Regions from separate parts of the Streptomyces fradiae ATCC 10745 genome, predicted to be linked through region 1. Evidence: riboswitches for the same ligand, from Rfam matches in the RefSeq annotation. Region 1 holds a riboswitch; each other region holds the start of a gene.

What was found. Region 1 has a riboswitch for cyclic di-AMP ahead of CP974_RS11645 (LysM peptidoglycan-binding domain-containing protein). Riboswitches for the same ligand answer to the same signal wherever they lie in the genome.
Region 2: linked by a shared signal. The riboswitch ahead of CP974_RS01475 (LysM peptidoglycan-binding domain-containing protein) and the one ahead of CP974_RS11645 (LysM peptidoglycan-binding domain-containing protein) in region 1 are both predicted to bind cyclic di-AMP.
Region 3: linked by a shared signal. The riboswitch ahead of CP974_RS29065 (C40 family peptidase) and the one ahead of CP974_RS11645 (LysM peptidoglycan-binding domain-containing protein) in region 1 are both predicted to bind cyclic di-AMP.

The regions. Positions count from the first base shown of each region.
Region 1 covers NZ_CP023696.1:2,631,879-2,639,596, reverse strand. The annotation lists gene CP974_RS11660 (nucleoside triphosphate pyrophosphohydrolase) at 1-618, shown strand, start outside; gene CP974_RS11655 (cytochrome P450 family protein) at 786-2,057, shown strand; gene CP974_RS11650 (LysM peptidoglycan-binding domain-containing protein) at 2,155-3,213, shown strand; cyclic di-AMP (ydaO/yuaA leader) riboswitch at 3,474-3,646, shown strand; gene CP974_RS11645 (LysM peptidoglycan-binding domain-containing protein) at 3,650-4,354, shown strand; gene eno (phosphopyruvate hydratase) at 4,807-6,096, shown strand; gene CP974_RS11630 (FtsB family cell division protein) at 6,196-6,684, shown strand; gene CP974_RS11625 (DUF501 domain-containing protein) at 6,770-7,321, shown strand; gene CP974_RS11620 (Ppx/GppA phosphatase family protein) at 7,318-7,718, shown strand, end outside.
Region 2 covers NZ_CP023696.1:340,906-348,623, reverse strand. The annotation lists gene CP974_RS01495 (DUF2267 domain-containing protein) at 1-86, shown strand, start outside; gene CP974_RS01490 (DUF2267 domain-containing protein) at 145-540, shown strand; gene CP974_RS01485 (FG-GAP repeat domain-containing protein) at 791-2,065, shown strand; gene CP974_RS01480 (vanadium-dependent haloperoxidase) at 2,247-3,521, opposite strand; cyclic di-AMP (ydaO/yuaA leader) riboswitch at 3,960-4,127, shown strand; gene CP974_RS01475 (LysM peptidoglycan-binding domain-containing protein) at 4,131-4,865, shown strand; gene CP974_RS01470 (sugar phosphate isomerase/epimerase family protein) at 5,020-5,901, opposite strand; partial or broken gene iolC (5-dehydro-2-deoxygluconokinase) at 6,652-7,587, shown strand.
Region 3 covers NZ_CP023696.1:6,656,370-6,664,087, reverse strand. The annotation lists gene CP974_RS29075 (L-threonylcarbamoyladenylate synthase) at 1-461, opposite strand, end outside; gene CP974_RS29070 (hypothetical protein) at 815-1,108, shown strand; gene CP974_RS29065 (C40 family peptidase) at 1,245-1,724, opposite strand; cyclic di-AMP (ydaO/yuaA leader) riboswitch at 1,728-1,893, opposite strand; gene CP974_RS29055 (Rossmann-fold NAD(P)-binding domain-containing protein) at 2,528-3,523, opposite strand; gene CP974_RS29050 (lactonase family protein) at 3,845-4,894, shown strand; gene CP974_RS29045 (aldo/keto reductase) at 5,152-5,982, shown strand; gene CP974_RS29040 (DUF6098 family protein) at 6,178-6,663, opposite strand; gene CP974_RS29035 (NAD(P)-dependent oxidoreductase) at 7,042-7,718, shown strand, end outside.

The sequences.
Region 1 (7,718 bases):
GAGCTGCGGGAGGAGCTGGGGGACGTGCTGCTCCAGGTCGTCTTCCACGCGCGGATCGCCGAGGAGGACGAGGAGGAGCCGTTCTCGCTGGACGACGTGGCGGGGGGCCTGGTCGACAAGCTCGTCCACCGGCACCCGCACGTCTTCGGCGACGCGACCGCCGAGACGCCCGAGGAGGTCAAGGAGCACTGGCTGCGCACCAAGGCCGCCGAGAAGCGGCGCACCTCCGTCACGGACGGCGTCCCCCTGGGCCAGCCCGGACTGGCGCTGGCGGCGAAGCTGGCGGGGCGCGTGCGCGCCGCGGGCCTGGACGTCCCGCTCCCGGAGGGGGAGGACGTGGGCCACGCCCTGCTGGAGGCGGCGGCCCGCGCGGAGGCGGACGGCGTGGACCCGGAGGCCGCCCTGCGCGCCGCGGCCCGCGCGTACCGGGACGCCATCCGCGCGGCGGAGGGCCACGGCCCGGCGGACGGGGCCCACGACGGGGCGGACGACGGGGACCCGGCGGCGGACGGCGACCCGGCGGACGGGGCCCACGACGGGGCGGACGGCGGGGACCCGGCGGCGGACGACGTCCCGGCGGACGGCGGCGACCCGGCGGACGGCCACGCGCCCGCGTGAACGGTGCGGCCCTCGCGTGACGGCCCCCCTCGGCCCCCGGTGACCGCCCCGCCCTCGCGTAGCGTCCCCGCCCGAGCCGCGGGCAGCACCCGAGCCGCGGGCAGCACCCGAGCCACCCGGCACGGGGGCCGCCGCCCCCGCGCCGGCCGGGCGGATACCGTCGAGGGGTGAACGCCGCGAACGACCCCGCCACGCCCCCGGAACTCTTCACCTGGGAGTTCGCCACCGACCCGTACCCGGCGTACGCCTGGCTGCGGGAGCACGCGCCGGTGCACCGCACGCGGCTGCCCAGCGGGGTCGAGGCGTGGCTGGTCACCCGGTACGCCGACGCCCGGCAGGCGCTCGCCGACCAGCGGCTCAGCAAGAACCCCGCGCACCACGACGAGCCCGCCCACGCCAGGGGCAAGACGGGCATCCCGGGGGAGCGCAAGGCCGAGCTGATGACGCACCTGCTGAACATCGACCCGCCGGACCACACGCGGCTGCGGCGGCTGGTGTCGAAGGCGTTCACGCCCCGCCGGGTCGCCGAGTTCGCCCCGCGCGTGCAGGAACTGACGGACCGTCTCATCGACGGTTTCGCAACAAAAGGAGAGGCCGACCTCATCCACGAGTTCGCCTTTCCGCTCCCCATTTACGCCATTTGCGACATGCTCGGTGTGCCCGCCGAGGACCAGGACGACTTCCGGGACTGGGCCGGGCAGATGATCCGGCACGGGGGCGGGCCGCGCGGCGGGGTGGCGCGCGCCGTGAAGCGGATGCGGGCGTACCTGGTGGAGCTGATCCACCGCAAGCGCTCGGACCCCGGGGACGACCTGATCTCCGGTCTGATCCGCGCCTCCGACCACGGTGAGCACCTCACCGAGAACGAGGCCGCGGCGATGGCGTTCATCCTGCTGTTCGCCGGCTTCGAGACGACCGTGAACCTCATCGGCAACGGCACCTACGCCCTGCTGCGCGAGCCCGCCGAGCGCGCCCGCCTCCAGGCGTCCCTCGCGGCCGGGGAGACGGGGCTGCTGGCCACGGGAGTGGAGGAACTCCTTCGCTACGACGGGCCAGTTGAGCTGGCGACCTGGCGGTACGCGACGGAGCCGCTCACGCTGGGCGGGCAGCGGATCGAGCGCGGCGACCCGGTCCTGGTCGTCCTGGCGGCGGCCGACCGGGACCCGGCGCGGTTCGCCGAGCCGGACGTCCTGGACCTCGGGCGCCGCGACAACCAGCACCTCGGGTACGGGCACGGCATCCACTACTGCCTGGGCGCGCCGCTCGCGCGGCTGGAGGGGCAGACCGCGCTCGCCACGCTGCTGACACGCCTGCCGGACCTGCGGCTGGCCGCCGATCCGGCCGAACTCCGGTGGCGCGGCGGCCTCATCATGCGCGGCCTGCGCACGCTTCCGGTGGCCTTTACACCGGAAAAAGCTGACGGTACGTCAATACTGTGATGTTCGCGTTATCCCCGCTGCATCGACTTGTGACTGACGTTCGAATGCCGCTACGTTCACCGTCACCTCAGCAGCAGTCACGCGAAAGGTCCACCGCATGCGCTCCGGTAACGGACGACACCGTCGACCCCGTCAAGCACCCGCCCTCGTCGTCGCCGCGGGCGTGACCGGATCAGCGATCGCCCTGCCGCTGCTCGGCGCGGGCACCGCGTCCGCCGCCGACGCCCCCACGTGGGACCGGGTCGCCGAGTGCGAGACCGGCGGCATGTGGAGCGCCGACCTCGGCAACGGGTACTACGGCGGCCTCCAGCTCTCCCAGGAGACCTGGCAGGCGTACGGCGGCACGGCGTACGCGCCGCGCGCCGACCTCGCCAGCCGCTCCCAGCAGATCGCGGTCGCGGAGAAGGTCTACGCCGCCCAGGGCTCCGCCGCGTGGGAGACCTGCGCCCCGATCGCGGGACTCGGCGGCGACGAGGGCTCGGCCCCGGTCGAGTCCGACCCGACCGCCGTGCCCCAGCCCTCCGAGAGCACCGGAGCGGAGAAGGGCAAGGGCAAGGAGACCGGCAAGGGGGCCGACGCGGAGACCGGCGGGGAGGCCGGCGAAGGGGCGCCCGCCGCGCCGGAGGAGGCCCCCGCGGGCACGGAGGGCGCCGAGGGCTCCGCGGAGCCGGGCGCGGACCCGGCGGAGTCCGGCGGCCCGGCCGCCCCCGACGCGACGGCCGGCCCGACCGCTCCCGGCGGCCCCGCCACCGGCCCCGCCGCCCCCGGCGAGGCGCCGGCGGCCGGGAACGGCGCGGGCACCCCCGCGCCCGGCACCGGCAAGCACCGCGGCGAGCCGGCCAAGGAGGAGGCCGGCGCCGCCCCGGCCGTACCGGGCGGATCCGGCGAGTCGGGCGAAACCGGTGTTCCGGCCGAGCCGCGCGAAACCGGTGGACACCCCTCACGTGGTGACGGAACGGCACGTACGGGCGAGGGCCTGGCCCCCGACGGCACGTACACCGTCCAGCCCGGCGACAACCTCTGGTCCATCGCCGACACCCACGAGGTCCCCGGCGGCTGGCCGGCGCTCTACGAGTCGAACCGCGGCACCGTCGGAAGCGACCCCGACCTCATCCGCCCTGGCCAGAGCCTGGAGCTGGGCGCGAATCAGGGGTAGTTACGGGCTGAATGTCCGTTTCCTCGAAGTGAGACAAGAGTCTCTTCACTCCAACTCGCGCCCTCACGCCGCCCGATCGGTCCGCTTCCGCCCCTACCTGCGCAAACACCCTCACGAGGGAGGCTCGTAGGGGCGGATTGACCGGGATGTCTGACTTTGATCTCCGCGCGGGTCTGTGCGTACCGTCGATACCGCTCGCCAACGCGGGCCCCGTTCGACCGGTAACGCCGAATCCTGCCGCCGGACGACGGGAACAGTCGACGCTTCGAGCGCCGTAGGCAGGAGCGGGGGACCCAAGGTAGGTGCCGGGCCCGGTCGTCGGGAGACGAGCGGAACCGGCTCGGGGTGAAGCCGCGCGCCACCCGGCGCGCGGCCGGGCACTCACCAGGCCCGAACCCGACAGCTCACCTCGCAGGCGTCGGTGAGGAGATCCGCCATGCTGAATTCCGGCAAGGGCAAGCACCGCCGCCCGTCCAAGGCCGTCCGTCTCGCCGCGTTCGCCGGCATCACCGGTGTGGCCGTCGCCGCCCCGCTGATGGGCGCCGCGCCCGCCGGCGCCGCGACCGCCGCCGAGTGGGACCGCGTCGCGCAGTGCGAGTCCGGCGGCAACTGGTCCATCAACACCGGCAACGGCTACTACGGCGGCCTGCAGTTCTCGGCCTCCACCTGGGCCGCGTACGGCGGCACGCAGTACGCCTCCACGGCCGACAAGGCCAGCAAGTCCCAGCAGATAGCCATCGCCGAGAAGGTCCTCGCGGGCCAGGGCAAGGGCGCCTGGCCGAGCTGCGGCGTCGGCCTGTCCTCCGCCCCGTACGGCGGCGCCGCCCCCGAGCGCGCGGCCGAGCAGCCCACCACGCGCAGCGAGCAGCGCACGGCCCCGAAGGCCGCGCCGTCCGCGCCGAAGCCCTCCACGCCGAAGGCCGCGCCCAAGGCGGCGCCGAAGAAGACCGTGACCACGCCGACCGGGGCGAAGGTCGCGAAGGGCGACGGCGAGTACGCGGTGAAGGCCGGCGACACGCTCAGCAGCATCGCCGCGGCGGAGAAGGTCAAGGGCGGCTGGAAGAAGCTGTTCGACCTCAACAAGGACATCGTCGCGGACGCCGACCTCATCTACCCGGGCCAGCAGCTCCACCTGAGCTGACCTCAGGCGCGCCCCGCGGCCGGGAGACCGGTCCGGGGCGCCTCCGCGGTCCGGCCCCGGGCCGTCGCGCATCCCCCGTACGCGACGGCCCGGGGCCTTCCCCCTCCTCCGCGCCGCGCTTCCCGGCCGAGCGGCCGCCCGCCCCGCCCCCCGGGGCCGCCCGCCCGGCGACCGCCCCCCATGGCCGCCCGGCCACCGTCGGCCGGCCGCCCGAGGCGTCCGGCCGGGCCCCATACCGGGGCACATCCCCCCACGCCGGATGAGTGCGAGCCCGCTCAAGCCGGTTACCGTCCGGTAGGGAACATGGGCGTTCGCCCCGAACGCCCCGGCCCATCCGGTTTTTCGTCCCAGGGGGCGGGCGGTAGCGGGCCGGGGGCGCCCCGCCGGTTAGGCTCGTGCCGCAGGACTCAAGGTCCCGCACTCCACGCGTCACATCCCAGAAGGAGATGCTCGTGCCGTCCATCGACGTCGTCGTAGCCCGGGAAATCCTCGACTCCCGAGGCAACCCCACGGTCGAGGTCGAGGTCGGCCTCGACGACGGCAGCACCGGCCGTGCTGCCGTTCCGTCCGGTGCCTCCACCGGTGCGTTCGAGGCCCTCGAGCTCCGCGACGGTGACAAGGACCGCTACCTCGGCAAGGGTGTCGAGAAGGCCGTGCTCGCCGTCATCGAGCAGATCGGCCCGGAGCTCGTCGGCTACGACGCCACCGAGCAGCGGCTGATCGACCAGGCGATGTTCGACCTGGACGCCACCCCCGACAAGTCCTCGCTCGGCGCCAACGCCATCCTCGGCGTCTCCCTCGCCGTGGCGCACGCCGCCTCCGAGGCGTCCGACCTCCCGCTCTTCCGCTACCTGGGCGGCCCCAACGCGCACCTGCTGCCGGTGCCGATGATGAACATCCTGAACGGCGGCTCGCACGCCGACTCCAACGTGGACATCCAGGAGTTCATGATCGCTCCCGTCGGCGCGGAGTCCTTCTCCGAGGCCCTGCGCTGGGGCACCGAGGTCTACCACACCCTCAAGAAGGTGCTGAAGGAGAAGGGCCTGTCCACCGGCCTCGGCGACGAGGGCGGCTTCGCCCCGGACCTGGAGTCCAACCGCGCCGCGCTCGACCTCATCCTGGAGGCGATCAAGCAGGCCGGCTACACCCCGGGCAAGGACATCGCCCTGGCGCTCGACGTCGCCGCGTCCGAGTTCTACAAGGACGGCGCGTACGAGTTCGAGGGCAAGTCCCGCACGGCCGCCGAGATGACCGAGTACTACGCCGAGCTGGTCGAGGCGTACCCGCTCGTCTCCATCGAGGACCCGCTGTTCGAGGACGACTGGGACGGCTGGAAGACCATCACCGAGAAGCTCGGCTCCAAGGTCCAGCTCGTCGGTGACGACCTGTTCGTCACCAACCCGGAGCGCCTGGCCCGCGGCATCGAGGAGGGCGCCGCCAACGCCCTGCTCGTGAAGGTCAACCAGATCGGCTCCCTCACCGAGACCCTGGACGCCGTCGAGCTGGCCCAGCGCAACGGCTTCAAGTGCATGATGTCCCACCGCTCCGGCGAGACCGAGGACGTCACCATCGCCGACCTGGCCGTCGCCACCAACTGCGGCCAGATCAAGACCGGCGCCCCGGCCCGCTCCGAGCGCGTCGCCAAGTACAACCAGCTGCTGCGCATCGAGGAGATCCTCGACGACGCCGCCGTGTACGCCGGCCGCAGCGCGTTCCCGCGGTTCCGCCCCGCGGACGCCTGAGCCGGGCGGGACTGACGTCCCGTCGCCCCGGTTGCGTACGTCCCCGGCCACGGTCCCGTACCGTGTCCGGGGACGTCGTACGTGAGGAGGGGCGCACCGATGGGCCAGGACCGGGACCGGTTCTCGACCGCGACGAGGCTGCGGCTGCTCGGCGAGCAGACCGCCGCGCGCGTCTACCGCTCCCAGAGCCGCCGCCAGGCGCGCCGCTCCCGCCTCACCGGCCGGGCCGCGTTCCTCGCCCTCGTCGTCTGCACCATGGTCGTCGCCCTCGCCTACCCGATGCGGCAGTACGTGTCGCAGCGCGGCGAGATCGCCGAGCAGGAGCGCCTCGCCGAGCAGGCCGCCGCCCGCGTCGAGAGGTTGCGCGACGAGAAGGCCCGACTCCAGGACGACGCCTACGTCAGGCGGCTCGCCCGCCAGCACCTCCACTACGTGCTGCCCGGCGAGACGGCCTACACCATGAACGACCCGGACGCGGCGCGGTCCCGGCGCACCGACCAGGGCGGCACCGGCAGCCCCTGGTACTCCGACGTCTGGGACGGCGTCGACCGCGCCGACCGCACCCGCGCCGGCCGGCAGGACCCGTAGAACGACCGGTGACCCGCGGCGGCCCCCGAGGCCCCGCGGCTCCGCCCCGACCGCCCCACCAGGACCGAGCAGGATCAAGGCAGGCATGCAGACGCCCCCTCCGCAGACCGAACGCACCGAGCCGACCCAGGCCGACGTCGAGGCATTCCAGGAACAGCTCGGCCGCCCGCCGCGCGGCCTGCGGGCCATCGCGCACCGCTGCCCGTGCGGCCGGCCGGACGTGGTGGAGACCGCGCCCCGGCTCCCCGACGGCACGCCCTTCCCGACGACGTACTACCTGACGTGCCCCCGCGCGAACTCCGCGATCGGCACGCTGGAGGCGAACGGCGTCATGAAGGAGATGACCGAGCGCCTCGCCGCCGACCCGGAGCTGGCCGCCGCCTACCGGGCCGCGCACGAGGACTACATCGCCCGCCGCGACGCCATCGAGGTCCTCGCCGGGTTCCCCAGCGCCGGCGGGATGCCCGACCGCGTGAAGTGCCTCCACGTGCTGGTCGCCCACTCCCTGGTCGCCGGTCCCGGCGTGAACCCGCTGGGCGACGAGGCGCTGGCGATGCTCCCCGAGTGGTGGGCGAAGGGCCCCTGCGTGAGCGCCGGGAGCGGCGCGTGCGCGCAGCGGGAGGAGGACGCCCGATGACCCGTGTCGCCGCCGTCGACTGCGGTACGAACTCCATCCGCCTCCTCGTGGCGGACGCGGACCCCGTCGCGGGCACCCTCGTCGACCTGGACCGGCGGATGACGATCGTCCGCCTCGGCCAGGGCGTGGACCGCACGGGGCGGCTCGCCCCGGAGGCGCTGGAGCGCACGTTCGCGGCGTGCCGCGAGTACGCCGCCGTCATCCGCGAGCTGGGCGCCGAGCGGGTCCGCTTCGTGGCGACGTCCGCGTCCCGCGACGCCGAGAACCGGGACGACTTCGTCCGGGGCGTCCTGGACATCCTGGGCGTCGAACCGGAGGTCATCACCGGCGGTCAGGAGGCGGAGTTCTCCTTCACCGGCGCCACCCGCGAGCTGGAGGGCACCGACGAGTACCTGGT
Region 2 (7,718 bases), 2.3 Mb from region 1:
CGGCGGGCGGCGACCTCGTGGGCCGCGTCCTCCTCCAGCTCCCTCCGGGGTACGACCTTCTCTTCGGCCGCCCGACGGCGGCCTGACCACCACCGACGACACGCGGTCGCCCAGGCGCGCGACCGGGGAGGAAGGCTTTCCACCATGACGTGGCAGGAACTCGTGGCCCGCATCCGCACCGCCGGCCGCTACGACTCCGACGGGGAGGCGGAGCGCGTCCTGCGGGCCGTGCTGACGGTGCTGGGCGGCCACGTCGTCGGCGACGAGCGCTGCGAACTCGCGGGGCTCCTGCCGCCCGAGGCGGGCGCGCTCCTCGCCGCCCAGATCCCGGTCACCGAACCGGCGGCGGCGCCCGAGTTCGTCGGGCGCGTCGCGGACCTGCTGGCGCTCTCCCCCGCCGAGGCCCGCTGGGCCGCGTCGACCGTCCTGTGCACCGTCGGCGCGTACGCCGGCGACGGCCTCACGCGCCGGGTCCTCGCCGGCCTGCCGCGCGGCTACGCCCTGCTGTTCGGCGTCGCCGACCTCGCCCCCGCCGCCTGACGGCCCCGCTGTCCGACGGCCCCCCGCCGGGCGCTCTCACGGCGCCCGGCGGGGGGCCGTCCTCGGACGGTTCCGCGGCGGCGTCCCCCCTGGCCGCGACCGGTCCGCCGGACGGGGTGCCGCTTCCCGCGGGGCGCCGCGGCCGTCCCCGGCGGGCGCGGCATCTGCGCTGACGGAGCCTCAGTTGCCGCTCCCCGCCGATACGGTGGACGCGGCAGAGATCGTTCACGTGTTTGGAAGGGGGGACGTCGTGAGGGGAATCCTGCACTGGGGACGGCGTCGGCTGGGGGTCGCCGGAGCGGTGGGGGCCCTGCTCGCCACCGGGGTGGCCGGAGCCGGGGCGCACGCGGCCGAAGGGGGCGCCGGGACCGTCGCCCTGACGACGCCCGGCCTCGCCGTGGGCGGGCAGGTCGTCCACACGGTCACCGTCGAGGCGCCGGAGAGCGGCGTCCTCACGGTCGGCTTCGCGACCGCCGACGACCAGCGGCCCTGGGGGCAGCAGGACGAGTGGACCCACGGCGTCACGATCAGCGGCCCCGACGGTGTGGCGCAGCCGTGCACCTACCCGTCGTACGAGGTGCTCACCGGGCAGGTGCGCTGCGAGCTGCCGGCGGGCACGCACACCCTGACCTACCGGGTGCGGGCGACCGGGCCGAGCTGGCACCTCGTCGCCGACGCCCGTTTCGCTTCCGCGTCCGGCACCGCCGATGCCTCCGCCACCGGCCGGTTCGACGTCACGGGCGGCGCCGTCGTGCCGATGGACTGGGACGTGCTCGCCCGCGACGGCAGCGGAGCCGTGCGCGCCTACAGCCACTACTCCGGCGAGTGGGGCCGCTTCGACATCGAGTGGGGCAGGCCGCTCGGGGTGGACTGGGGCCGGTACGACCGCCTCGCCAAACTCGCCCCGATCGACGTGCGGGGGCGCGGCGGTGACGTGGTGGCGCGCGACGCCTCCGGGGTGCTCTGGTACCACCGGCTCGCGGGCACCGGGCGCACCGCCTTCGAGACCCCGGTGCGCGTCGGTTCCGGCTGGGGCGCCTACCGGTCGATCCGCGGCGCCGGCGACGTGACCGGCGACGGCCGCCACGACCTGCTCGCCGTGGACGGCTCAGGGGTCCTGTGGCTGTACCGGGGCACCGGCGACCCGGCCCGTCCCTTCGAGGCCCGCCGACAGGCCGGCACCGGCTGGGGCGTCTACACCTCGCTCACCGGCGGCCTCGACGTCACCGGCGACCGCAGGGCCGACCTGATCGCCCGCGACTCCGCCGGAGCCCTGTGGCTGTACCGGGGCACCGGGGACGGCGACGCCCCGCTGCGGTCCCGCGCGCGGATCGGCACGGGGTGGAACGTCTACGACACGCTCGTCCCGTACGGCGACGTCACGGCCGACGGCAACCCCGAACTGCTCGCACGCGACCCCTCGGGCGTCCTGTGGATGTACCGGGGCACGGGGGACGCGTCCGTGCCGTTCGAGGCGCGGGTCCAGGTCGCCCGGTACTGGGACGGGTTCGACGCCGTTCTCTGACGGGCCGGGCCGGGCGGCCGGACGGGCCCGAGCGGTCCGGGGGCGGCCGGACGGGCCCGGCCGGGTCGCGCGGGCCGGTGGCGGTGCGGGGCGCCCTGGTCGAACGGCCCGCCCCCGCGGGCGGGCGCCCACGGCGGACGCCCGCCGGGCCGCGACGGTCCGGCGGGCGTCCGGCGCCGCGTCAGCCCAGCGGGCGGAAGTGGCGGGCGAGGGCCCAGGCGGCGATGCGCTGGCCCGTGGCCGTGCCCACCTCGTTCGCCGTACGGGTGTGGATGCCGCCCCACATGCGGGCGCCCTCGACGTCGCTCGTGTAGTGGTCGGGGATCTGGTAGTGCCGGGTCTTCTTCGCCATGACCGACGTGACGCGCAGGTCCAGATTCGGGCTGCCCGACAGCGTCGTCAGGGTCCGCACCAGGGCGCCCGCCGTGGTGGTGTGCCCGCTGAGGTAGTCGGGGTGGGGCGGGGTGTTGAGAAGGGGCTCCCACGCCGCGTCGGGCTCGGTCAGCGGGTTGTCGTCCTTCTCCGCCTCGTGGATCGCGGTGACGGGGCGCCAGGAGCCGTAGTGCAGCTTCGCGTCCCACGCGGCGATCGCCGCGTCCACCTGGATCGTGCTGACGGCGGCGAACAGGCGCGCCGTGTCGACCAGGTCGAGACCGTGCCGCTCGGCGCGGTCGGCCAGCGCGCCCTGGAGGTCCACGGTGGTGAAGAAGCGCGCCGTCTCGGTCTGCTCCGGGGTGCGCACGGTGCTCGTCTTCGCGCCGACCGCCTTCACCTCGTTCAGGTCGGCGGCATAGCGGTCGGACGTCATCGCGGGGGGCGCGGCGGGCCTGAAGCGTTCGGGGGCGTCCATGAGCATCGGGCGCAGCCGGCCCACCCACGCACTGCCGAACGGCTGCCGCGCGGGCGGCGTGGGCCGCCACACCCCGACGGCGGGGGAGGCCGTGAAGGGCACGGCGGCGTTGACGCCGTCGTCCTTCCGCATCGCGATCATGTGGGCGGCGGCGCGGCGGCCGAAGGCCACCCCCGCCTTCTCGGCGGCCCCGTCCGGCACCTCGGCGAGCGAGGCGGTGTGGGCGCTCTCCAGCTGCGCCTTCGCCTTGGGGAAGTAGTGGAGCAGGACGTCGTGGGCGGCGGTCGCGGCGGCGGCCACGGACGAGGCGGAGCGGGGCCCGCGCCCGTCCCAGCGGTAGGGCTCGTAGCGGCCCTCGATGCCGACCACCGCGTTGTACATGCCCGCCGAGACGACGGCGTGCCAGACGGCCGTCTCCGACGAGTTGAGGTCGCCCTCCGGGTCCACGACCTCGCCCGTCAGGCGGGCCCAGTCGGCGATGACGGCGCCGGGCGCCGACACGGCGGGCTCCGCCTGCGCGACGGCCGCCGGGACCGCCGCCGCGGCTGCGGTCAGCCCCAGCAGCGCCGCGGCGGCGGCCAGGGCCCGGCGAGGCGACGTCCTCACTGATGTCTTCTGCACGTGTTCGTCCCTGTTCGTTGCGGTTGTCGATCCCTGCTGTCCACCCTCGGCGCCGGTGGGTGCGCCGCAACCGCTCCGGTCCGCGCGAGCGCCGTCCGGGCACCACGGCCACCCGAACGGAGCCGAAAGGCGGGTGATCTGTCCGATTGGATAGCCTTTAAGCCTTTTGGGCTCTTTGGTGGAGGGGGCGTCAATTCGGCGCGGTTTGCGGCGTGATGGTGGCGTCACGCTCCGCAGATGTGCTCCGTGACGTCGGTCACGGGCGCGCGGCGGCCATATTCCCCGGACGCCTTGCGGGCGCGAGGAATTCGCCCCCGGAGGCCGTCCCAATCGATCTTCGAATGGAATTCCCCGCCTTGTTCCCGCGGCCGTACGTCGTTTACGGTCACCGTCATTCCGGAGGGAACGCCGAATCCTGCCGCTCTCCGGACTCCGCCACTCACACATTCACGCTCGGCAGGAGCGGGGGAACCAGGTAAGTCGCCGCACCCGGCATCCGGGACGGCTAGGGGTGAAGTCGCGGGCGACCGCGGCCGGGCAGCTCCCGCCCGAACCCGACAGCTCACCTCGCAGGCGTCGGAGAGGACACGACCCATGCCCGCACCGGGTAAGCACGCACGCCGCAAGCTCAGCCGCCTCAGCCGTGGACTCGTCGTCGCGAGCACCGGCGGAGCCGCCCTCGCCCTGCCCCTGGCCGGCGCGGCCACCGCCGCCCCCGCCGCGGCCCCCGCCGTGGCCGTCGTCGCAGCTCAGGCGCCTGCCGCGGCCCCGGCCGCCGCGCCGGCCGCCCCCGCCACCTACACCGTGGCCCTCGGGGACACCCTGTCCGGCATCGCCACCGACCACGCGGTCGGCGGCGGCTGGAAGAAGCTGTACGAGGACAACAAGGCGGCCATCGGTGACGACCCGTCACTCATCCGGCCGGGCATCGAGCTGAGCGTGGCAGCGGCGGCCCGCCAGGCCGCCGCCCAGCCCGCGGCCGCCACCCCCGTCGCCGCCAAGGCGTACGCCGACAACCTCGACGGCTGGATCAGGGAATCCCTGGACATCATGGCCCGGCACGGAATTCCCGGCAGCTATGACGGAATTCACCGCAACATCATGCGCGAGTCCTCCGGAAATCCGCTCGCGATCAACAACTGGGACTCGAACGCCGCCGCCGGAACGCCCTCCAAGGGCCTCCTCCAGGTGATCGACCCCACCTTCCGCGCCTACCACGTACCGGGTACGTCCCTCGACCCGTACGACCCGGTCGCCAACATCACCGCCGCGTGCAACTACGCCGCCGACCGGTACGGCTCCATCGACAACGTCAACGGCCCGTACTGATCCGACGGTCCATCGGACCGGGCACCCGGCATCCCGCCGGGTGCCCGGTCGCGCGCGTGGCCCCCGGGCCCGCCCCGCCTCCCACGGCCCGTCAGGAGCACCCCGCCGGGCCGCTTCCCCCTTCCGCGCTCCGACGCCCGCCGTGCCCCCGCCCTCAGGCGCCGCACGAGCGGAGGAAGCGCCGGGTGCGCGCCGCGATCGGGAGCGGCCGGTCCGGCGGGCACGGGTACATGTCCTGCTCCACGACGGCGAACAGGTCCACACCCAGCCCCTGTGCCGCCGCCAGCACCGGCTCCAGCGCCGGAACCCCGTACGGCGGCTCGCACATCACCCCGCGCCGCACGGCTGGCCCGAACGGCACGCCGTCCGCGACGACCCCCGCCAGGACGGCCGGGTCCACCTGCTTGAGGTGCAGGTAGCCGACGCGCTCCCCGTACGTCTCGATCAGCTTCAGGCTGTCGCCGCCGCAGTAGGCGTAGTGCCCGGTGTCGAGGCAGAGCGCCACCAGGTCCGGGTCCGTCGCGTCGAGGAACCGCTCGACCTGCGCCTCCGTGGCCAGGTGCGTGTCGGCGTGCGGATGGACGACGACGCCGAGCCCGTGGCGCTCGCGGACCTCCCGCGCCAGCCGCTCCGTGCCGCGCGCCAGGGCCCGCCACTGCGCGGCGGTCAGCTCGGGCGGCTCGATCACCTCGGCGGTCCTGTCGTCCCGCCAGAACGACGGGATGACCACCAGGTGCCGCGCCCCCACGGCCCGCGCCAGCCCCGCGACCCGGTCCACCCGCTCCCGCGTCGCCTCCCACACGGCCGGGCCCCGGTGCAGGGAGGTGAAGACCGTGCCGGCGCAGACCCGCAGGCCCCGCCGCGCCGTCTCGTCGGCGAGCCGGACCGGGTCGGTGGGGAGGTAGCCGTACGGGCCCAGCTCGATCCACTCGTACCCGGCCCGCGCCACCTCGTCCAGGAACGTGGGCCAGGGCACCTGGCGCGGGTCGTCGGCGAACCACACGCCCCACGAGTCCGGCGCGGTGCCGACCCTGATCCGGTCGAGCGCGGGGGCGGGGGAGGAGCACGGCCCGGGGAGGCGGGACCGTTCGGGGGACGGTGCGGGGGAGCCGGCGGGGTCGGAGCCGGCGGGGGAGGGCTGGGGCGGGGGCGGGGAGCCGGCGGGGTCCACAGGCGGTCCTTTCACCCGGCGGCGGGCGGTGCGGGCGCCGCCGGAGGTCGGGGCGGTCGGTCGGGGCGGTCTGCCGGGGCGGTGGTCGCGGCGGCGCGCCGCGGTGGTCGCCGGCCCGGGGAGGTGTCCTCGTCGGCGGCGCCGTCGGCCCGCGGGGCGTGCCCGGTGCCGGCGGGCGGACCGGGGACGTCGACGACCCGACCGTAGCGGCGGCGGCGGGCCGCCACGAGCGCCCGTTGGTCCATCTGTCGGCACCTCACCGGGCGACCGGGGCGGTGATACGGGGTGGGCCGCCCGGCGCCGGGGGAGACACCTGGCAGCACTCCCGCCCCGACCGCCCCGCAGGCCCCAGGAGCATCCCGCATGCCCGAGTCCGTCGCACCTCGCCCCGCCGGGCCCGCGGCCGACGCGCCCGCCACCCCCCACCCCGCCGGGCCCTTGGTGGAGGCGCCCGCCGCCCCCCACCCCGCCGAGACCCCGGCGCCCGAGCCCGGCGCCCTCGGCCCCGCCGGGCCGGCGGCGCGCGCGCCCGGTGCTCCCGGCCCCGCCGGGCCCGCGGCCGACGCGCCCGCCGCCCCCGCGCCCGCCGGGCCCGGCGGGGGCGGGCCGTTCGACCTGATCGCCATGGGGCGGATCGGCGTCGACCTCTACCCGCTCCGCGGCGGCGTGCCGCTCGCCCGCGTGGAGACGTTCGGCAGGTTCCTCGGCGGCTCCGCCGCCAACGTCGCCGTCGCCGCCGCACGGCTCGGCAGGTCCACCGCGCTCATCACCCGGACCGGTGACGACCCCTTCGGCGCGTACGCGCACGAGGCCCTGCGCGCGTTCGGCGTCGACGACCGCTGGGTGGCCCCCGTCGCGGGGCTGCCCACCCCCGTCACCTTCTGCGAGATCTTCCCGCCCGACCACTTCCCGCTCTACTTCTACCGCCGGCCCAGGGCGCCCGACCTGGAGATCCACCCCGGTGAGCTCGACCGCGGCGCGCTGCGCGCCGCCCGCGTCCTGTGGACCACCGGCACCGGGCTGAGCGCCGAACCCAGCCGCACCGCCACCCTCGCCGCCCTGGCCGTCCGCGCCCGTACCGGCGTCACCGTCCTCGACCTCGACTGGCGGCCCGCCCTCTGGAGCGACCCGTCCGAGGCCCGCGCCCCCTACACCGAGGCGCTGGCGCACGCCACCGTCGCCGTCGGCAACCTCGACGAGTGCGAGATCGCCACCGGGACGCGCGACCCGCGCGCCTGCGCCCGCGCCCTCCTCGACGCGGGCGTCGACCTGGCCGTCGTGAAGCGGGGGCCCGCGGGCGTGCTCGCCGTCCACCGCGACGGCACCACGGTCGACGTGCCTGCGCTGCGGGTGGAGGTGGTGAACGGGCTCGGCGCCGGCGACGCCTTCGGCGGGGCCCTCTGCCACGGCCTCCTCGCCGGGTGGGACCTGGAGCGGACCGCGCGGTTCGCCAACGCCGCCGGCGCGCTGGTCGCGTCCCGGCTGTCCTGCTCGTCCGCGATGCCGACCGCCGCCGAGGTGGACGCCCTGCTCGCCGCCCCGCCGGCGCCCAGCGGGACGGCGCCCCGGCCCCCCGCGCCCCCCGCGCCCCCCGCCCGTCCGGAGGGCCCCGCCGCGGCGGCGCCTCCACCGCCTGCGCCCGCACCCGCGGCCCCCACGGCATCCGCGCCGCCCGCTGAGAC
Region 3 (7,718 bases), 4.0 Mb from region 1:
AGCGGCTCCTCCTCGTCCGGCAGCAGCAGGGTGCTGGAGACGAGCGGCTCGCCGAGTTCGGCGACGAGGGCCTGGGTGACGGTGTGGTCGGGGATGCGGACGCCGACCGTCTTCTTCTTCGGGTGCTGGAGCTGGCGCGGCACCTCCTTCGTCGCGGGGAGGATGAAGGTGTAGCGGCCGGGCGTCGCGGCCTTCAGCGTCCGGAAGACGTCGTTGTCGATCTGCACGAACTGGCCGAGCTGGGCGAAGTCCCGGCAGACGAGCGTGAAGTGGTGGCGGTCGTCGAGCCGCCGGATGGCCCGGATCCGCTCCAGGCCCTCCCGGTTGCCCAGTCTGCAGCCCAGCGCGTAGCAGGAGTCCGTGGGGTACGCGACGAGGGCGCCGTTGCGGATCATCTCGGCAAGAGTGCCGATGGTGCGGCGCTGCGGGTCGTCGGGGTGCACATCGAAGTACTTCGCCATCCGACGAGCCTAACGCCGTGCGGGGCGGGCGGCGGCCGGGCCCGGCCGTCGGAGCCCGGACCGCGCTGCCCGGGCGCCGGGGGGGGGGCGCGTGCCGCCCGCGGGGTCCGCCGACCGGTGCGGTCCGTGTGACCGGTGGGGTTCTTCGGGGGCGTGCCGCGGGGCCCGTGCGCGTGCCGCGGGCCCCACGGGGCTGGTGTGGCCTGTGGGGCTGGTGCGAGCCTGTGCGGCTGGGGTGGGCTTATGGGGCTGGTGTGGGCCCGAGGCGCTGGTCCTCGCAGCCGGCGGGGCCCGTGGGGCCGATCGCGGGAGCCGGGGCGTGACCTGTGCGCGGGTGCGGCGTTGGTAGCGGTATGACCAAGACTCACCGTGTGCTCGCCGCCCTCGCCTTCGCCGCCGGGGCCTCCGCTCTCGCCGCGCCCGCCGCGAACGCGTCCGTCCTGCCGGTCGGTCCCGGCGCGCAGGGCCCCTCCCTCCTCAGCCAGGTGGACGACCTCGCCACGAGCGGCGTCGACGAGGAGTACCGCTCCCAGGTGCCCCGGGTGACCGAGCAGTTCGGCGGGCTGAGCGGCGTGCAGCAGCTCGGCCAGCTGCGGCAGGTGGTGGCCCCGGTGGCACCCGTGCTGGGGCTGGTGCCCGGCATCTGAGCCGGTGTACGCCGGTGCCCCGGACCTGGGAGGTCCGGGGCACCGGTGCGTCCGGGTGCCGGCGCCCAGCGGGCACCGGCACCGACGGCCCGGCGCGTCCGGGGCGGAAGCGTCCCGGAGGGACCGGGGGTGCGGGTCAGCGCACCCGGCCGTACAGGACCTTCTTGGTCCAGATCCGCTCCAGCTTCACCACCGACCCGGCCTTCGGGGCGTGCCAGACGCGGTTGTTCCCCGCGTAGACGCCCACGTGGTAGACGCGGCCGCCGGAGTGGAAGAAGACCAGGTCGCCCTTCTGGGCGGTGGACGCCGAGATGTGGCGGGTCTTGTTGTACTGCTGCTGCGCGGTGCGCGGCAGGTTCTTCCCGGCCTTCTTGTACGCGTACAGCGTCAGGCCCGAGCAGTCGAACCGGTTGGGGCCCACCGCCCCGTACTTGTACGGGGAGCCCTTCTTCGACGCGGCCACGTTGAGGGCCTTCGTCGCGTGGGCGGGGCCCGCGGCCTGTGCCTCGGGGGCGGCGCCCGGCGCGACCAGGGAGCCCGCGAGGGCGGCGATGGTCAGGGCCGAGACGGCACCGGTCCGGGACAGCACGGACTGGACGTGATTCTGCGCGGTCATGCGCAACCCTTCGTCATCCGCCTGCGAAGGATGACCTGTCGGGTTCGGGCAGGCGAAGTTGCCCGGCCGCTGACGCGGCTTCACCCCAAGGGACGGCCGTGGTGCGCACGTCCCGGTACTGCTGGGTCCTCCACTCCTGCCGATTACCTCGTGTCGACCAGATCCGGACGGCGGCAGGACTCGGCGTCCACCCGGACCGCCCCGCCACGGCGGCGAGGGCTTGTCGTCGTCAGGGATCTTGACCCATGAGGGGAGGGATCTTCGAACGGAATCGGCATTTTGTGAGACTCCTCACCGTTGGCCGATTCCGCGTGTCGCGTGTGGCCGGCGGGTTGCGGTGGCGCGTCCGCGAGGTGTGCGGCGGGCGTCCCGGGGCGGTTCGCCGCGGCCGGCTCGACGTGGGCGCCGGCCGGCCCGGCACGGGCGCCGGGCGGCCCGCCGCCGCCGTGGGGCCGGACCCGCCGACCGGTCCCCCGCACGCGAGACCGGGGCTCGCCGAACCGGTTCGGCGCCCACCCGGGCCGGGTGGGGCGCGGACGCCGTCGCCGTCGCCGGGACGGTCCCGGCACCCGCCCCGCGGCGCGCCGGGCGGGCACCGGGAACCGGGCGCAGCCGCCGCACGCCGCGTACGGCCGCGACGAGCCGGCGGGCCGGCTGCGGGCGCGGTGCCGAGCTGCCCGGCCGGTCGACGGCGTGCGTCCGGTACGGCCGGTACGGCTGGGCCGGTTGGGTCGGCGGAGGGCGGCCCGGAGGTGCCGCCGCGGACCCGTGGCGGGGCTGACCGCCCGGCGCCGGACCCCCCGTCAGGGCCGGGCGGCGAGGGCGGCGAGCAGCTCGGCCTCGCGCCGCGCCCCGAGGCCGGCGCGGCGCGGCCGGTCCAGACCCTGCTCGCGCTCCCAGCGCAGGACGTCGGCCAGCAGCCGCGCCGGGGGGCGGTGGCGCAGTCCCGCCGCGCGCGCCGCGGAGCCGTCGCGGGCGGACCAGCCCCGCCAGGCCGGGTCGACCAGCCACAGGGGAAGCGACTCGGGTCCCATGTACTCGCCGACGCCGTTGCCGAGGAGCCAGGCCGAGTCGGCCGCGACGAGCGGGCCGGTGTGCCCGGCGGCGGCGCGGGACAGGGCGAGCCACTCCCGGAACGGGACGACCGGGCCGACCGCGTCGTACGTGCCGGTGGTGCCGGCCCCGGCCGCGTCGAGCAGCCAGGCCGCGAGGTCCCGTACGTCCACGACCTGCGTCGGCAGGTCCGGGGTGTCCGGGACGAGCATCGGGCCCCCGGGGTCGCGCGCGGCGCGGGCCGCCCAGTAGCCGGACCGTCCGCTGCCGTCTCCGGGGCCGCCGATCAGCCCGGCGCGGGTGATGAGGAGGCGGTCGCCGACGGCCGCCGCCGACGCGCGCTCGCAGGCCGCCTTCGCCTCGCCGTACACCCGGCGGTCCGCCTCGTCCGCGTCGAGCGGGTCCAGCAGCGGCGCGGACTCGTCGGCACCCGGAAGGGCGTGCGAGGCGTACGCGCTGATGGAGGACACGTACGTCCAGTGCCGGGCCCGGTGGGCGAGCGCGGCGAGCGCCCCCCGGACGAATCCGGGCTGCCAGGACACCTCGACGACCGCGTCCCACTCGCGGCCGGCCGTCGGGTCGTAGGCGCGCGGGTCGCGCCGGTCGGCGGGGACGAGTACCGCGCCGTCCGCCACGCGCCCGCTCTCGCCGCGCGCGAGGCACGTCACGCGGTGCCCGCGGGCGAGCGCCTGCCGGGACAGCTCCCGGCCCAGCCAGGCCGTTCCCCCCAGTACCAGAATCTCCATCCCGCCACCCAAGCATCCGGCGTCCGCGGCGCCCAGACCGGTTCGCGGACAGCGCACCGCCCCGGCCGTCACGGGGGGGGCGAGTGCTCGGGCGCCGGGAGGCGGGCGGTGGGGGCGACGGGGGCGGGGCGAGGGGGCCGGGACGGAGGTGGCGGCCGGGGTGAGTGGTGCCGGGCGGCGAGGGGCCGGGGCGGTGAGCGGGCGAGGTGGCCGGGGCGGTGAGCGGCGTGTGGTGCCGGGGCGAGGCGGGGCGGGCCGTGGTGACCGGGGCGGGAGGTGGTCGTTACCAGCCGGGAACGCATGCGAGGAAAGGGAACATTCATGGTCTGCAAGGGCGGGTCCTGGGCGTACATCGGCTCGTTCACCTCGGGCGGCGGGCAGGGCATCACGGTCGCCTCCGTCGATCCCGGGAGCGGGGCGCTCGCGCCCGTCTCGGCGGTCGGCGGTCTCGTCAATCCCTCGTGGCTCGCCCTCGACCGGGCCGCCGGGGTGCTGTACGCGGTGGGCGAGGCGGAGTTCGGCGAGGTCGCGGCGTTCCGGGCGCGGGGCCCGGAGCTGACCCCGCTGGGCCGGCCGGTGGCGGTGGGAGGCTCGGGCCCGACGCACCTGAGCGTCGCCGGGCGCCGGCTCCTCACCGCCAACTACGGCTCGGGGAGCGTCAGCAGCCTGCCCCTCGGCGACGACGGCGGCATCGCCGGGCCGCCCGCCGTCCTCCCCCACGAGGGCCGCGGCCCGGACCCGGAGCGCCAGGGGGCGCCGCACGCCCACCAGGTGCTGCCGGACCCGAGCGGCCGCTGGGTGCTCACCACGGACCTGGGCACCGACTCGGTGCGGGTCTGCGCGCTCGACGCGCGGAGCGGGGCGGTGCGTGTGCACGGGGAGGCGGGGCTGCGCGCCGGTTCGGGGCCGAGGCACCTGGCGTTCCATCCGGACGGCACGGTGGTGTACGTGCTGCACGAGCTGGAGCCGCTGGTGACGGTCTGCCGCTGGGACGCCGGGCGTGGCCGGCTGGAGCCGCTGTCGGAGGTCGCCGTGGCCGACGGCGAGGCGCCCGAGGGGGCGCGGCCGTGCCCATCGGTGCCCGCGGTCTCGCCGGACGGCCGGTTCCTGTGGGTGGCGGTACGGGGCGCCGACGCGCTGGTGACGCTGTCCCTGGCGGACGGGCCGGAGAAGCCGCGGGTCGCGGGGAGCACGGGGTGCGGGGGCGTCTGGCCGCGCGACCTCGTGGTGGACCGGGCGGGCCGCGGGCTGTACGTGGCGAACGAGTGGTCCGGGGACGTCACGTGGTTCGACGCGGACCCGCTGGACGGGGCGCCGCGGCGGCGCGGAGCCGTGGAGGTGCCCGCCGCCGCGTGCGTGGTCCTCGCCTGAGCGGCGGCGGCGCCGGTGCCGGGCGGGGCGGGGTCCCGTGGGGGCGGGGCGGGCGGTGCGCCGCAGGGGGTACCGGCCCGGCGGGGTGGGGGCGGAGACGCCGAGCGGGCACCCGGCGCGGGGCGCGGGGCGCGGACGGACCGGGGCGGGCAAGCCGGGCGCGGAGGATCGGGCGGTCGGGCGGGAATGCCGGCGGCGGCTTGATCGTTCACTTCGGGAGTACGCATACGCATCGACGACGTAAGGATCGACCGCCTGTGAGCAAGGTCCCCACTCTGACCCTGAACAATGGCGTCGCCATGCCGCAGCTCGGCTTCGGTGTCTGGCAGGTGCCGGACTCCGAGGCGGCGGACGCGGTGGGCACCGCCCTGGAGGCCGGGTACCGCAGCATCGACACGGCCGCCGTGTACGAGAACGAGCGCGGCACCGGGCAGGCCCTCAAGGCGTCCGCACTCCCCCGCGAGGAGCTGTTCGTCACCACCAAGCTGTGGAACACCGAGCAGGGGTACGACTCGACCCTCCGCGCCTTCGACGCCTCCCTGGAGCGCCTGGGCCTCGACTACGTCGACCTGTACCTGATCCACTGGCCCGTTCCGGCGCAGGACACCTACGTGGACACGTACAAGGCGTTCGAGAAGATCCTGGCGGACGGCCGAGCCCGCGCGATCGGCGTGTCCAACTTCCTGCCGGAGCACCTGGAGCGGCTGACGGACGCCACGTCCACCGTGCCGGCGGTGAACCAGATCGAGCTGCACCCGCAGCTCGCGCAGGGCGAGGCGCGCGCCTTCCACGCGCGGCACGGCATCGCGACCGAGGCGTGGTCGCCGCTCGGCCAGGGCCGCGGCCTGCTGGAGGTGCCGGCCGTCGCGGCCGTCGCCCGCAAGCACGGCCGCACCCCGGCCCAGGTGGTGCTGCGCTGGCACCTCCAGCTGGGCAACGTGGTCATCCCGAAGTCGGTGACGCCGTCGCGGATCCGGGAGAACATCGACGTCTTCGACTTCGAGCTGGACGCCGAGGACATGGCGGCGTTCGCGGCGCTCGACGAGGGGCGGCGGCTCGGCCCGGACCCGGCGCGCTTCGGCGGCTGAGGCACACCGCCGCGCACGGCCGGGAGGGGCCGTCCCGGTGCGTCCGGTCGGCGCCGGCCGGGGGCCGGTCAGGTCCGGCGCGTCCGGCGGGGTCGCGGCGCGGTGGACGCGCCGGGCATCCTGACGCCCGGAGGGGCGCGGGCGCGAAGGCGGCCGCGCCCCTCCGGTGTGGAGGCGCCCAGGAGTCCGGCGCGGTCAGGGATGGCGGCGCATGGGCCCCCAGGGGCGGCGCTGGCGCGCCACCTCCTCCTCGGCCTCCTCGATCACCGCCAGGTCGATCCAGCAGACCGGCTCCACGTCGCGCAGGAGCGGCTCGTTGTCCGGGCCGCGGGCCACCTCGCGGCCGCGCAGCGCCCAGGGCCGGACGTCGCCGTCGCGCTCCTGGCGCAGGTGGCAGTAGTCGTACAGACGGCGCGCCACCCAGAGGCGTACCGGGCGGTCCTCCCACCAGCCCTCGATCTGCAGCGGGTTCGCCGACACACCGGGCAGGGGGATGCCGGTCAGGTGGTCGGCGCTGCGGGCGGTCTCCAGGTCCTCGGCAGGGCTGCGCGACCAGCGGACGAAGAGGCGGCCGTGCCGCTCCACGAGATCGGCCAGCTCCGCGAGGCTGCCGAGGGTCGGCAGCTCCGTGACGCCGTCGGGCGCCGCCGTACGGGCCGGTTCCGCCGCGGTCTCGTCCATGGATCACCCTCCTGTGCGTACCGGGTCAAAGCGGCGCGTACCCCTCTGGCGCGGGATGACTCTCGGTGTATCGCCGCAGGTCGGGGCGGTGACACTCATGGGTGCGGCTCCCCGCGCGGCAGAGGGGCGGGCCTCTCCGCCGGCCGCGCGCCGGCCTGTCCCGACGGCGCCGCCGGGCCGTCGCGTCGCCGGGTCCGGAGGGCGCCGCCGGCCTTCGCGCTCTCGCGACCGGCGGCTGCCGCCCCCGGGCCCGGCGTGGGCGCCGTCCCCCGATCGCCGGACGGCGGCACGGCCACGACTCGGAGGACTCGCGGACTCACGTACGGTGAGCGGGGGGCGACACCGTGTCGCCGTCCGTACGAGCGGAAGGCCGATGCCATGACCGGCACCGTCACCGTGGGCGTCCTCGGCACCGGGATCATGGGGGCCGCGATGGCCCGCAACCTCGCCCGGGCCGGGCACCGCGTCCGGGTCTGGAACCGCACCCGCGCCAAGGCGGAGCCCCTCGCCGAGGCCGGCGCGTACGTCGCGGACTCCCCCGCCGACGCGGTGCGGGGCGCCGACGCGGTGCTGACCGTGCTGCACGACGGGGCGGCGGTGCTGGAGGCGATGCGGCAGGCGGCGCCCGGCCTGCGGTCCGGCGCCGTGTGGGCGCAGTCGGCGACCGCCGGGCTCGCCGCGGTGGGCGAACTGGCCGGGCTCGCCCGCGCGCACGGACTGGTGTTCTACGACGCGCCGGTGCTGGGGACGCGCGGGCCCGCCGAGGCGGGGACGCTGGTCGTCCTGGCGGCCGGGCCGGTTCAGGGCCGGGACGCGGTGGCACCGGTGTTCGACGCGGTCGGCGCCCGCACGATCTGGACCGGCGAGGACGGGGCGGAGGGCAGCGCCACCCGCCTGAAGCTGGTGGCGAACAGCTGGGTCCTCGCCGTCACCAACGCGACCGGCGAGACCCTGGCCCTCGCCGAGGGGCTGGGCGTGGATCCGGCCGGGTTCTTCGACGCGATCGGGGGCGGCCCGCTGGACATGGGCTATCTGCGGACGAAGGCGGCGCTGCT